Regions from separate parts of the Sutcliffiella sp. NC1 genome, predicted to be linked through region 2. Evidence: riboswitches for the same ligand, from Rfam matches in the RefSeq annotation. Region 2 holds a riboswitch; each other region holds the start of a gene.
The links. A riboswitch is a leader RNA that binds a small molecule or an ion and turns the genes downstream of it on or off. The one in region 2 is predicted to bind thiamine pyrophosphate.

Region 1: it holds a riboswitch for thiamine pyrophosphate, as region 2 does, so the genes downstream of both, tenA (thiaminase II) here and tenI (thiazole tautomerase TenI) in region 2, are expected to answer to the same signal.
Region 3: it holds a riboswitch for thiamine pyrophosphate, as region 2 does, so the genes downstream of both, thiT (energy-coupled thiamine transporter ThiT) here and tenI (thiazole tautomerase TenI) in region 2, are expected to answer to the same signal.

The regions. Positions count from the first base shown of each region.
Region 1 is NZ_CP115153.1:1,545,896-1,550,280, forward strand. Features, by position in the region: gene O1A01_RS08055 (FAD-dependent monooxygenase) at 67-1,248, shown strand; gene tenA (thiaminase II) at 1,453-2,145, opposite strand; TPP riboswitch at 2,290-2,393, opposite strand; gene O1A01_RS08065 (phytoene desaturase family protein) at 2,597-3,883, shown strand; gene O1A01_RS08070 (RNA polymerase sigma-70 factor) at 3,852-4,385, shown strand, end outside.
Region 2 is NZ_CP115153.1:1,087,521-1,091,905, forward strand. Features, by position in the region: gene O1A01_RS05500 (ABC transporter ATP-binding protein) at 1-977, shown strand, start outside; gene O1A01_RS05505 (energy-coupling factor transporter transmembrane component T family protein) at 955-1,752, shown strand; TPP riboswitch at 1,815-1,920, shown strand; gene tenI (thiazole tautomerase TenI) at 2,279-2,896, shown strand; gene thiO (glycine oxidase ThiO) at 2,893-4,020, shown strand; gene thiS (sulfur carrier protein ThiS) at 4,017-4,220, shown strand; gene O1A01_RS05525 (thiazole synthase) at 4,223-4,385, shown strand, end outside.
Region 3 is NZ_CP115153.1:2,317,476-2,321,860, forward strand. Features, by position in the region: gene hutU (urocanate hydratase) at 1-40, shown strand, start outside; gene hutI (imidazolonepropionase) at 40-1,299, shown strand; gene hutG (formimidoylglutamase) at 1,289-2,251, shown strand; TPP riboswitch at 2,317-2,418, shown strand; gene thiT (energy-coupled thiamine transporter ThiT) at 2,483-3,019, shown strand; gene O1A01_RS12115 (NAD(P)-dependent oxidoreductase) at 3,082-3,954, opposite strand; gene O1A01_RS12120 (ATP-binding protein) at 4,173-4,385, shown strand, end outside.

The sequences.
Region 1 (4,385 bases), 460 kb from region 2:
ATAGAACATTTCGCACCTTTTTAACTTAAAGGAAACTTAGTGAAGTTATGGGAAAGAAGCAAAGAGGTGGTCAGTTTGGAGAAATCACATAATGTAAAGTCTGCGACTGTAATTGGTGCTGGTATAGGTGGCCTTTGTACGGCTATTGCTTTACAACAGAAAGGATGGAACGTTTCTGTTTACGATAAAGCTACAGAACTCAAGGATGTTGGTGCAGGGATTGTATTGTCTGCGAATGCCTTAAAAGTGTTGGGAAAATTAGGACTAGCACTTGAGATCAGAAAAAAGGGTGCCCCGGTTAAAAAGGCCGAAATTAGAACATGGGACGGAAAACCATTAGTGAATGTACCTGTTCATGAACAGGCACAGAGATATGGGAGCTATAGTTATTTAATATACCGTCCCGTCTTACAAAAAGTATTACATTCTGCATTAAATGAAAATACTGTGAATCTTAATAAAAGATTAGTACATATAGAACAGCGTGATTCAAAAGTAAGTGTAGTCTTTGAAGATGGCGATGTAGTTAAAGATAATTTAGTTATTGGTGCTGATGGGATACACTCCGAAGTTAGAAAAAGGGTAATTGGTCCAAGCCCTTTACGTTATTCTGGTTTTACAGCTATTAGAGGAATTTCTGTCTATGAGGATGCACGTTTCCCTATGGAACTAGGTGGAGGTTTCGAAGCATGGGGCCATGGAAAAAGGTTCGGGTTCTCCCATTTAGGAAAAGGAAGAATCTTTTGGTTTGCAGCTATAAATAGTGAAAGTGGCACTATTATTAATTCCCCTCATCCAAAGAAAATCGCTTTAGATCATTTTAGCGGCTGGTGGGAGCCAGTTACTAACGTGATCGAAGCAACAGAAGAATCGAATATAATTGTTCATGAAATTTTTGATAGAAAACCGATGAACACGTGGAGTAACGGAAAGATTACACTGCTCGGTGATGCTGCCCATCCCATGCTACCAAATTTAGGACAAGGTGGGGCGCAAGCGATGGAAGATGCATTAGTGCTCTCTCGCTGTCTTGACGATTACCCGAATGAAGTTGAGAAAGCATTAAAACAGTATGAAGAAATAAGATACGGCCGAACTGCTAAAGTCGTAAAAGGTTCTAGAGCAATGGGAAGAATGATGCAACTCGAAAATCCAATTGCAATTTTTATTAGAAATCAACTGTTACGGAACAGTCCAGAATCTCTTAAAATGAAACGGTTAGAATGGCTTCTAGGACACGAAGTATAGGAGCTAGTAATTTGTGATAGAAGTAATAAAGTATGCCCATAATATGAAACCGTCAGAGCATCATCTTCATATAAAGAAGAAGCTGAGTTAATGAGATATAAAGATATGGGTTAGGTATATAGTTAGATAAGCTTCTTAAATCAATTTTTAAAAAGCGTTGTGGATATTAATCCAAAACGCTTTTTTAATATCTACAAAGATGATCTATATAACTTGAATAGATTTAATTGGGACAGGCCATGTTTCTTGTGTATATGCCATTGTCCAAAATTGATGCTCTAACTGTGTGCTCGTAATAAAGTGCTCACGCATGCGTTTTTTTTCGTATTCACTAGCTTTGGCCGCACAAGCATCTATTTTATCCATAAATGTTTGAGTGATGGTACTAACTTCCTTGTCACCATAAAATGCAATCCATTCGTAGAAAGGATGAGCTGGTGTCGGTTTTACTTCCATCATCAGCTTTTTACCAATTTCCCAATACGTCCAGGGACAAGGGGCGAGTGCAGCAAGTGTTTCGCCAAGTGTACCGTTTGTAGCAGCCTCCATCATATGGCGTGTGTAATGATGTGCGGTTGGAGCAAGTGGAGCTTTTTGTAAATCCTCGTACCGAACACCTGCAACCTTACAAAAGTTATTGTGCGGATGTATTTCTGCATTTAAGACAAACCCTATTTGCTCCTGGAAAAACGTCATATCTTCTCTGTCTGTACATTTAGAAACCGCAAGACCATAAATACGGCAAAATGTCGTTAAGTATTCATAATCTTGTTGTACGTAATGAATGAGTGCTTCTTTCGGTACATTTCCTTCTCCAATTCCTTTTACAAAAGGATGTTCAAAAATTGCTTCAAAGATTGGGTCTGCTTCCTGTCTTAACTGTTTTGAAAATGTCATGTAGTATTCCTCCTCCAAATTAATTTAAGAAGAACACCCACATTCACCCATGGAAGACAATGCGAAAGGGGGTACGCATGAGCTCTTTTTACAACATAAAAAAGCTCCTCTTCCATGGAAAAGAGAAGCATGAGCATACGAAACGTACTCGATGCACCACTTTCCTCCGCTGGTATAAACCAGATCAGGTTCAAAGGGTCCGACGCGTAAAGCGACGTCTCAGCCTATTGGCTCCCCTAGTGGATATCCTATTCCATATACTACATGAATTTAGACATTATTCAATATACAATTGGAAAAATAGTTAATTTTTACTAAAATGTATCGTGATGCTATGTTTTTAATTGTTACTATAGAAATAAGTAGTAAACAAAAAAAGAAAATTAATCTCTAATCTGTCACAAAATAAATCAGTTAATCGTCTTGTTTGTAAAATAGGAGGATGATGACAATGAAGAATACAGAAAGAAATTGTGTTGTAATTGGTGGAGGGATTGCTGGACTTACTGCTTCTATTTATTTAGCACGTGCAGGATTATCCGTTACATTAATCGAAAAAGCTAAAACGATAGGTGGTCGGGCAAAAACAGAAGTGATGGATGGTAGTTATGTCAATTTCGGACCACATGCCTTATATTCAAAAGGAAAAAGTTTAGAAATATTAGCGGAATTAAGCATCTCTCCAAAAGGAAATAGCCCTGCCATCGGGGGAAAGGTGTTTTACAATGATTCACCGTATAACCTTCCCGCCAACCCTTTCTCTGTATTAACTAGTGATTTATTTAATTGGAGAGGGAAAATGGAATTACTCCGCTTTTTTATACTTTTACAAACAAAAAAATTAAAGAGCAACCGAGAGATCTCCGTTGACCAATGGCTTCATGAAAATATAAAGGATGAACGTGTTCAGAAATTTATTCTCATGCTTATACGTTTATCTTCTTACTGTAACGACCCTGATAGGCTTCGTGCCGAAGTTGCATTTAAGCAGCTGCAATTAGGAAAAGCCATTTATGTTCATAACGGTTGGCAGTCAATTATAGAGGAGTTAAAAGAGAAAGCGGAAAAATTAGGTGTCATTATTCAAGCGGGAGCCTCCGTTCAACAAATAAAAGGGAAATTTCCACAGTTTGAAGTGAAATTAAGTAACAATAAATCAATCTTCACACCATATATTTTATCAACAGCAAGCCCAAATGAGTTGAGGAAATTCCTTCAGGGCTATGAAATAGATGCAATCAATGAACTTATACCAGTCCGGGCAGCATGTCTGGATATAGTGCTAAACAATATACCGAATCCTACAGTATCATTCGCCTTGAGCATGGACCATCCACTCTATTTTTCTAATCATTCCAACGTCGCAACATTAAGTGACAATCAAAGCCACTCCGTCATACACGTAATGAAATATTTGAGCATTAATGAACCTAGAACGGATTTAAAACCGGAGCTCGAACAGTTTCTTAGTCGAGTTCAACCAGGCTGGGAAAAACATGTTATATCAAAACGTTACCTACCGAACATAACAGTAACTAATAGTATGATGAAAAAACAAAAAAATGAAATGGAGCAGATTCCAGGATTATTTATTGCCGGAGATTGGGTTGGCGCAGAGGGAATGTTAGTTGACAGTTCTTTTTTTAGTGCAAAGCAAGCGGCCATGAGCATTATTGAATTAAATGAAAAAAGGGAGTGTAGCGACGATGGAAATGGAGGAAGCATATACGCAGTATAAACCGCTACTTTTATCCATATCTTATCAGATGGCAGGAAGTATGACGGAAGCGGAAGATATCGTTCATGATATTTTTATAGATTTTCATAAGATTGATAAGAACAATATTAAAGATTATAAATCGTATTTGTGTAAAATGGCCACTAATCGAACGATTGACCATCTAAAATCCGCGAGTAAAAGAAGAGAACATTATATCGGACCGTGGCTCCCTGAACCGTTAAATACAGATCAAGATCCGCTGCATTCTATCGAACAACATGACCAACTCTCCTACGCGCTCCTAACACTACTAGAAAAACTTAACCCGGTTGAACGTGCAGTATTTGTATTAAGAGAGGTATTTTCTTTTTCCTATGATGAGATGGAGAGTTTCATAGGAAAAGAGGCGGCAAACTGTCGGAAAATATTGAGTAGAGCGAAGAAAAAGCTGCATTTCCATGAATCTAAAAAAAAGAATAATGTAGGTAGGGATGAAGAAGAAAAACTAATTAATCAATTC
Region 2 (4,385 bases):
TTTTATTTTTAGATGAACCAACGGCGCTATTAGACCCAGAAGGAACAAAGGAAGTGTGGGACACAATTAAACGGGTAGGAGAAGAAAAGACAGTCATTATTGTCGAGCATAAATTAAACTATCTGTTAGATTGGGTAGAGCGGGTAGTCGTTTTTGACGATAAAGGAACAATCATAGCGGACGGAGCTACTTTAGAAGTTTTCTCGCAATACAAGGAAAAGTTAAAAGAATATGGCATTTGGTATCCTGGAGTTTGGGAGGAAGTAATTGATCCAACTAATTTAAACCAAAATCCAGAAAAGGGAGAATCGATTATATCTCTACACGATTTTCAGGGTTTTAGAGGAAAAGAGTGTAAAATTTCAGTGGAGGATGTTACGTTCCATAAAGGTCAATGGACAACGATTATCGGAAAAAATGGCGCAGGAAAAAGTACCCTATTAGAGGCGATTCGAAAGCTTTTAAAAACGAAAGGTGAGCTTCATTATTTCGGTGAAAATTACGAAGAAGAAGTGACGTTTGTTTTTCAAAACCCTGAATTTCAATTTGTTACGCATTCCGTTGAAGAGGAAATTGGATATACGCTATTGCGAAAAGGTGTATCGGAAGTAGAGAGAAATAATAAAGTAGAAAAACTGCTCGACAATTTTCATTTAACACATGTACGAAAAAAACACCCTTTCGAGCTTTCAACTGGACAAAAAAGACGGCTAAGTGTGGCATCAGCGGTTGTACATCGTCCGAGTGTACTCCTTTTAGATGAACCTACATTCGGTCAGGATAGTCGAAATACTTTTTCGATGCTTGAATGGTTACAACAGCTCAAAGAAGAGGGGGTATGTGTTGTGATGGTTACACATGATGAGCATATTGTTGAGCATTTTGCAGATAAAGTGTTAGTAGTGGAGAGTGGAGAAGTAGTAGAAGTAATAGAGAAAGAGAGGTACGTACACGATGCAATGGTCATTACAAGTTAACGAAACGTGGTTGCATCGAGTGAATCCGAGTTTCAAGTTAATAGCAATTGTCCTCCTCTTTGTAGCGGTCCTCTTCATACATAACATAAATGTATTAGTGAATATGACACTATTTATGTTATTGCTCTATATAACGTCAACGGGACATAGTTGGAAGGTAAAGGTCGTTCTTCTCCTACCATTTACCATTCTATTTTTCTCTTCTGCTGTGACGATGATTTTGTTCGGTAAAGGTGATACAACATGGTTTCAATTAGGCATTGTTCACATAAGTGAAGAAAGCTTTTATCGAGGAGTTCATATTGGATTAAGAGCATTAGTGTTTGCGTTTTTAGGTTTACTATTCGCGCTAACAACGAAGCCGGTTCTTTTATTTTATTCTCTTATGCAGCAATGGAAACTACCGCCAAAGTATGCTTACAGTTTTCTCGCGTCTATTCGGCTCCTGCCAATTATGGTAGAAGAATTTTTTACTTTACAAAAAGCGTTAAAAGTTAGAGGGATTAAACAGGAAAAAGGTATGAAAGCTATCATACAAAAGGTCACTTTATATAGTATACCTTTATTATCACAAAGCATCAGAAGGGCGCATCGAATCGCAGTGGCGATGGAAGCAAAAAAATTTTCACAACAAAAAAATCGCACCTATTATTATCAAGTAGAGTACTCAAAAAATGACGTAATATTTACAACAGTTTTATTAATGGTATTACTTATCTCTTTTGTTTCAGCTACCTTTTTCCCTTACTTTTCGATAACGGATGTTAGATATTAAGTTCACTTTTATTTAAAAAAATTGGTTAGTATGCTATACTTTATTTACACAATTTAATAAGAACTTTTCACTAGGGGAGTCGAAATGACTGAGATGGAATAAATTGTTTCCAGACCCTTCGAACCTGATCTGGTTAATACCAGCGTAGGGAAGTGGGTAAATATATTGTATAGAAATATACTATTCATTCATACAAACCACTCTTTACGCTTAGGCGAAAAGAGTGGTTTTTTGTTTAGTATTATGCTAGTAAGGATTTGTTCTATGACGTCTTTTAGTAAAGATTGTAGTACTAATATTTAAAACAGAGAGTGGATCGGAGCGGAGGGAACTTGACTCCTGCGGGAGGAAGAGGGAAGGTCGAGACCCCGCAGGGCGCAGCCCGAGGAGGCTCGACTCCCTCCCCGCGGAAAGCAAGTTCCCGCAGCGAAGAGGAACGGACTATCTCTAAAGGCTCCCATAGTTTACAGGTAGATTTTAAGGTAAGTGTCAACGCTATATGCATTACAAAGGAGATTATCAATCTATGAAGCTACATGTTATTACAGATGGAAAGAAAACGAACGAAGAGTTAACAAACATTTTAAGAAGTATCCATCCATATGTAGACAGAATACATATTCGCGAAAAAGAAAAAACGGCAAGAGAGCTAGCACAATTACTGGAACAAATATTAAAAAGTGGAGTTCCTGCAAACAAATTAATCGTAAATGATCGAGTTGATGTTGCACAAGCATTTTCGGTGCGTGGTGTCCAGCTTGCGTTTCATAGTTTAGACGTACAGTTAGTAAAGCGGGCTTTTCCTAGGTTAGAAATTGGATGCTCTGTCCATTCGATAAAAGAAGCAGCATATGCAGAAAAAAACGGTGCGGACTTTTTACTATACGGCCATATTTTTACTACATCCTCAAAACTAGGGCAGCAACCACGTGGGATAGATAACCTTAAAGTAATGGTTGAGAATAGTTTTGTTCCAATTATCGGTATTGGTGGAATTACACCAAAGAATTTAAAACAAGTAGCTTCCACCGGAGCCTCCGGTGTTGCAGTGATGAGTGGAATAATGGAGAGCAAAAACCCAGTATTGATGGCAAAAAGGTTTCAAGAAAGTCATAGCAGCTATGTGGAAGGAGGAGAGAAATGAATAACAATTGGGACCTAATCGTTGTTGGTGGTGGAGTGATCGGAAATGCAGCAGCCTACTATTTACAAAAGTCAGGGAGAAACGTCCTTCTTTTAGAAAAAGGAACCGTTGGCCAAGGAGCGTCAAAAGCGGCAGCAGGGATGCTAGGTGCTCAAGTAGAGTTGACGGAAGTTGGACCAATGTTTGAACTAGCAAGGGAAAGTAGAAAAATGTTTCCTAGATTACAAGAAGAGTTAAAAGAGATGTGTGGTATCGATATCGAGCTTGTTAGAGAAGGCTTGCTGAAAGTCGCAAAAACAGATGAGGAAAAAGTTCATTTGCAATCTGTAATTGAAGCACAACGTTCATTCGGAGAGAATACAAAATGGCTCGACCGTGAGGAAACACTACAAATGGAATCATCATTAAGTGATAGTATCATCGGAGCTATGGACATACCGAATGATGGGCATGTTAATCCTGTGCAACTTACACAGGCATTTAGCAAAAGTGCGGTCGCCCTCGGTGCAACTGTTAAAGAGTTTGTAGAAGTATATTCGTTCATCGAATCGAGTGGGAAGATAACAGGTGTTCATACGAATATAGGTGCTTTTTATGGCGAAAACATCGTTGTTGCTAACGGAGCTTGGAGTGCCCGTTTATTGAAGGAAGCGAATATAAATCTACCAACCTATCCAGTAAAAGGTGAGTGTATTTCTGTTATAACAGAACGGCCACTCATTAAAAGTACCATCTTTTCACAACGGTGTTACGTAGTCCCAAAAAGCGGAAACCGTTTAATTATTGGTGCAACTTCTATACCTAATAGTTTTTCGGAACATGTTTCCGTTGAGGCAATCTCATCCTTGATTCAAGCGTCCATAGACATTTTGCCTGACATTCAACGAGCTCAGTTTGAAAGGGCGTGGGCTGGAATACGACCGCAAACGATAGATGAGTTACCGTTTCTTGGAGTGCACCCAACAATAGAAAACGTATTTATCTGCACAGGTCATTATCGGAACGGTATTTTACTATCCCCAATTAGTGGAAAGCTTATTGCGGATATGATGAATGGTCATACGCTACCTTCCTATTTACAGGCGTTTACGTTTGAACGATTGAAAGGGGTGATAACAACATGAAAGTAACGATAAATGGTGAACTAATAGAGTTACCTAATGATATTAGAACAGTAGAAGATTTGCTAGCACATTTTCACCTTGATCAAAAGGTAGTCATTGTAGAAAAGAACCGAGATATTTTACAAAAAGAATCGCATCCATCAGTTACGTTAGCAGAAGGCGATCAATTAGAATTAGTACATTTTGTAGGAGGCGGATGAACATGTTAAAAATTGGACCATATGAATTTGAATCACGTTTATTATTAGGAACTGGTAAATACCCGAGCTTTGAAGTACAAAAAGAAGCGGTTGCGGTATCCGAATCAGAAATTTTAACGTTTGCGGTACGTCGCATGAACATCTTTGAACCGAGTCAACCAAACT
Region 3 (4,385 bases), 1.2 Mb from region 2:
ACGTGGCGTTCATATTCCGATGTTGAAGGAGGATGTATAATGCTAGATTCTCTATTAATAAATTGTAGTCAGTTGTTAACGATGGATCACGGTCACGATCATCAAGTGCACGGGGAGGAAATGAGTAAGCTTCCCCTAATAGAAAATGGAGCGATTGGATGGAAAGATGGAGTCATTCAATTTGTTGGTACGACAGCAGAGGCTCTAAATTTGAAGAGTAAAAAAGTGATAGATTGTAGTGGAAAGCTAGTATCTCCAGGACTAGTTGACCCCCATACACATTTAGTTTTTGGAGGTTCAAGGGAACACGAAATGTCTTTAAAACAGCAAGGAGTACCATATTTAGAAATCTTACAGCAAGGTGGAGGAATTCTTTCAACTGTAGAAGCAACACGCAAAGCTAGTTTTGAGAATTTACTAGAAAAAGCTAGTTTTCATCTAGAAAGACTGATTAGTTATGGAATTACAACGGTAGAGGCAAAGAGTGGATACGGTTTAGATCTAGATACAGAGTTAAAGCAGCTACAAGTTGCGAAACAATTAGCGGAGGAATATGAAATAGACATCCCGAGAACATTTCTAGGGGCACATGCTATTCCAAACGAATATAAAGGAAAGTCAGAGGAGTTTTTACAGTTAATGAAACAAATGTTTCAGAAGCTAAAAGAAGAAGATTTAGCAGAATTTGTTGATATATTTTGTGAGGAAGCTGTATTCAACGTAGAGCAGTCAGCCCGATACTTAGCTTCTGCAAAAGAAGCTGGATTCAAATTGAAAATACATGCAGATGAAATTGTCTCTTTAGGAGGTACAGAGTTAGCAATCGAACTTGGAGCAATTTCAGCAGATCATTTAATTGCTGCATCTGATAGAGCTGTTAAAGAGTTAGGTAATTCTGAAGTAATAGCTGTCTTACTTCCTGGTACGACATTTTATTTAAATAAAGAAGGTTACGCTCGCGGAAGGGAAATGATTGATAACGGTACCGCGGTTGCACTAGCGACAGATTTTAATCCGGGTAGCTCTCCTACCGAAAACATTCAACTAATTATGAACTTAGCAATGCTAAAGTTAAAGCTCACGCCAGAAGAAATTTGGAATGCTGTCACGATTAATTCTGCACATGCTATTAATCGTGGGAGTAGTGCAGGCGCATTAAAAGTAGGACGTAAAGCAAATGTAGTTGTATGGAATGCGCCAAACTATTTATATGTTCCTTATCATTACGGGGTAAACCACACGAATACAGTTTATTTAAACGGAGAAGAAGTAGCGAAAGGTGGGGCCTATGTTGGATAAGGAAACGTTTATTCAAAAAGCTGGCAGTCCACTGTTTACAGATCGCTACTACAAAAAAGCAGCTTCTCTGTTACAGGAGTGGAATGGCATAGAGGAGATAAAAGGAACAGCCGTTATTGGTGTTCCTTTATCCAAGCCATCTATTAGTCATTCTGGGGCATGCTTCACTCCTGCTACTGTAAGAAAACTTTTTCACAACTATTCAACATATGCAGTAGAGACTAGAGAAGACCTGCAATCTAGTAAACTTACCGATTGTGGAGATGTGCTCATGCATGCAACAGATATAAAAGAAAGCTATCGCCGCATTGAACAAAGTATAGAGAAGCTAATTAGGGAAAATCCGTCCCTACACCCTATTTTTATAGGTGGGGATCATTCTATTACTTATTCGCTAGTAAAAGGAATGAGTAACGCAAAGGCCGGTACAATTGGTGTTATTCAATTTGATGCACATCATGACTTAAGAAATACGGAAGATGGTGGGCCAACTAATGGTACACCATTCAATAGGTTACTTTCGGATGAAGTCCTTCAAGGTGCCCACCTAGTACAAGTGGGGATTCGAAACTACTCTAATAGCGAATATTATCATCAATTTGCTCTTGAGAAAGGTATTCGTATTTCTACGATGAAAGATGTTCAAGAAAAAGGGATATTGTGTGTTATAGAAGAATCGCTGGAATATTTACAAGGCAAAGTGGATCATATTTACATCTCAGTTGACATGGATGTACTCGACCAAGCATACGCTCCAGGTTGTCCAGCATTAGGTCCCGGAGGCATGACTTCTCGTGAATTGTTAGAAGCTGTATATAAGGTAGCTCAACACGATAAAGTGTGTGGAATAGATATTGTAGAAATAGATCCAACAATCGATTTTCGGGATATGACGAGTCGTGTAGCGGTTCACGTTATGCTAGAGTATTTACGAGGAATCGATATTTCATAGTGTTCCAATTAAAATTTTCCCCTTTTGTTAAAATTATGTTACAATATTGATTGGAAAAGTAAATGAAAGTCCACTAGAGGTGCCGATAAGGCTGAGAGAGGTGAACACCTTAACTCTTGGAACCTGATCTAGTTTATACTAGCGTAGGGAAGTGGTTGTTATTTTATTCTAACCGTTTCTAAATGTTCCTTTAATCTAGCCTTCTAGTGGATACATGAAAGGGAGAGACAGATGGAAAGAGAACGTTTAGTCACAATGGTAGAAATATCTATGATGGCAGCACTTGCAGTTATTTTAAGCTATGTGAAATTTGGTGCGCTTTGGGCGTACGGTGGATCTATATCTTTAATTATGGTTCCAATCTTTGTTATTGCTTTTAGACGAGGTTGGAAAGCGGGGGTTGTAACCGGACTATTAGTAGGGGTTATTAATTGGTTAACAGGAGGTTATGTTGTTCATCCTGCGCAACTTATTCTAGATTACCCATTACCATTTGCACTGTTAGGATTCGCCGCTATTTTTGCCGTAAAAGGAGTAACTATTCGTACAATTGTAGTTGGTATGATATTTGGAACCGCATTACGTTTAATAAGTCATTTCCTTTCAGGAGTAATTTGGTTCGGTGAATATGCTCCAGATGGAATACCGGTTGTATTATATTCTATTATTTATAACTTGTCTTATTTAGTTCCAGAAATGCTTATTACAATAGCGATACTAGTAATTATATATAAATTTTATCCGAAGTTTTTTAAAGCAAACGCTTAAAACTTATAAAGCTGCTTCTATGCGAGGAAGCAGCTTTTTATTTTACTATTAATACATTAATATTACATTTCCCATAATTTATACAACGCTTGTGTACCGCTATTTTCTTCTCCTTTATTGGCAAGCTCTTCATACATATCGATAGCTAAAGAAAGCCCAGGCAGTTTTAACCCCATTGCTTCAGCCTCAGCTAAGGCAATCCCCATATCTTTAATAAAATGCTTCACATAAAAACCGGGTTCAAAATCACCTGCAAGTATTCTAGGTGCTAACTTACTAAGGGAAAAACTATTTGCAGCACCAGTCGTTATCGTTTCTAACACTTTCACAGGATCTAGCCCAGAGCTCTTTGCATATGCAAGTGATTCACATACTCCGATCATATTTGTGGCAATCGCAATTTGATTGCACATTTTCGTATGTTGTCCTGAGCCAGCCTCACCTTGTAATACGATATTTTTACCCATTCTTTCGAACAGAGGTAGGCATGTTTTATATGCATCTTTATCACCACCTACCATAATGGTAAGGCGAGCTTCTTTAGCACCAACGTCTCCACCTGATACAGGTGCATCTAAACTATAAATCCCTTTTTCTTTTGCTGCTGCATAAATCTTTTTTGCTAATGAAGGCGTTGATGTTGTCATATCAATGACGAAAGAACCTTGCTTTGCATTTTCTAATATTCCATCTTTTCCGAAATAAACTTCTTCAACATCTTTTGGGTAACCAACGATTGTAATCGTATATTTCGCATCAGCTACAGCTTCAGCTGGGGTAGAACACCATTTTGCTCCAGAGCTTATTAAATTTTCTGCTTTTTCTTTTGTTCTTGTGTACACGTTAACATGATAGCCAGCTCTTAATAAATGGCCAGCCATACTATTCCCCATTACCCCAGTACCTACGAAAGCAACAGTTTCTCTATTGTTCATGAACATTTCCCCCTTGTTATGTATACGTCATTACCATATATTTTATAGTAAAATATAAAAAATCCAAAGTATTTATTTCTGTAAATGAACAGGTGATATGCAAAAAAAAGACATGAATCTACATATTGATGAAAAAGTTTAGAAAAAATTCGGAATATATTGTATAATTAAAACCAAATTAAATATATTAATATATAAAATGATTAGGGGGGGAAGTTATGGGATATTACCATTCTCCTGTTCAATCTGAAATAGACCAATCTGATCCAGATAGTAATAACATAAGCTTATTTTTAGTAATTGACCAATTGGGAAAGATAAAATATTGCTCAACTTCTAGTGAGACATTATTAAACATGGACAATTCTAAATTAATTGGAAAACCTATTAGAGAACACATTCATCAAGAAGATCTATATTTAGTTGAAAAT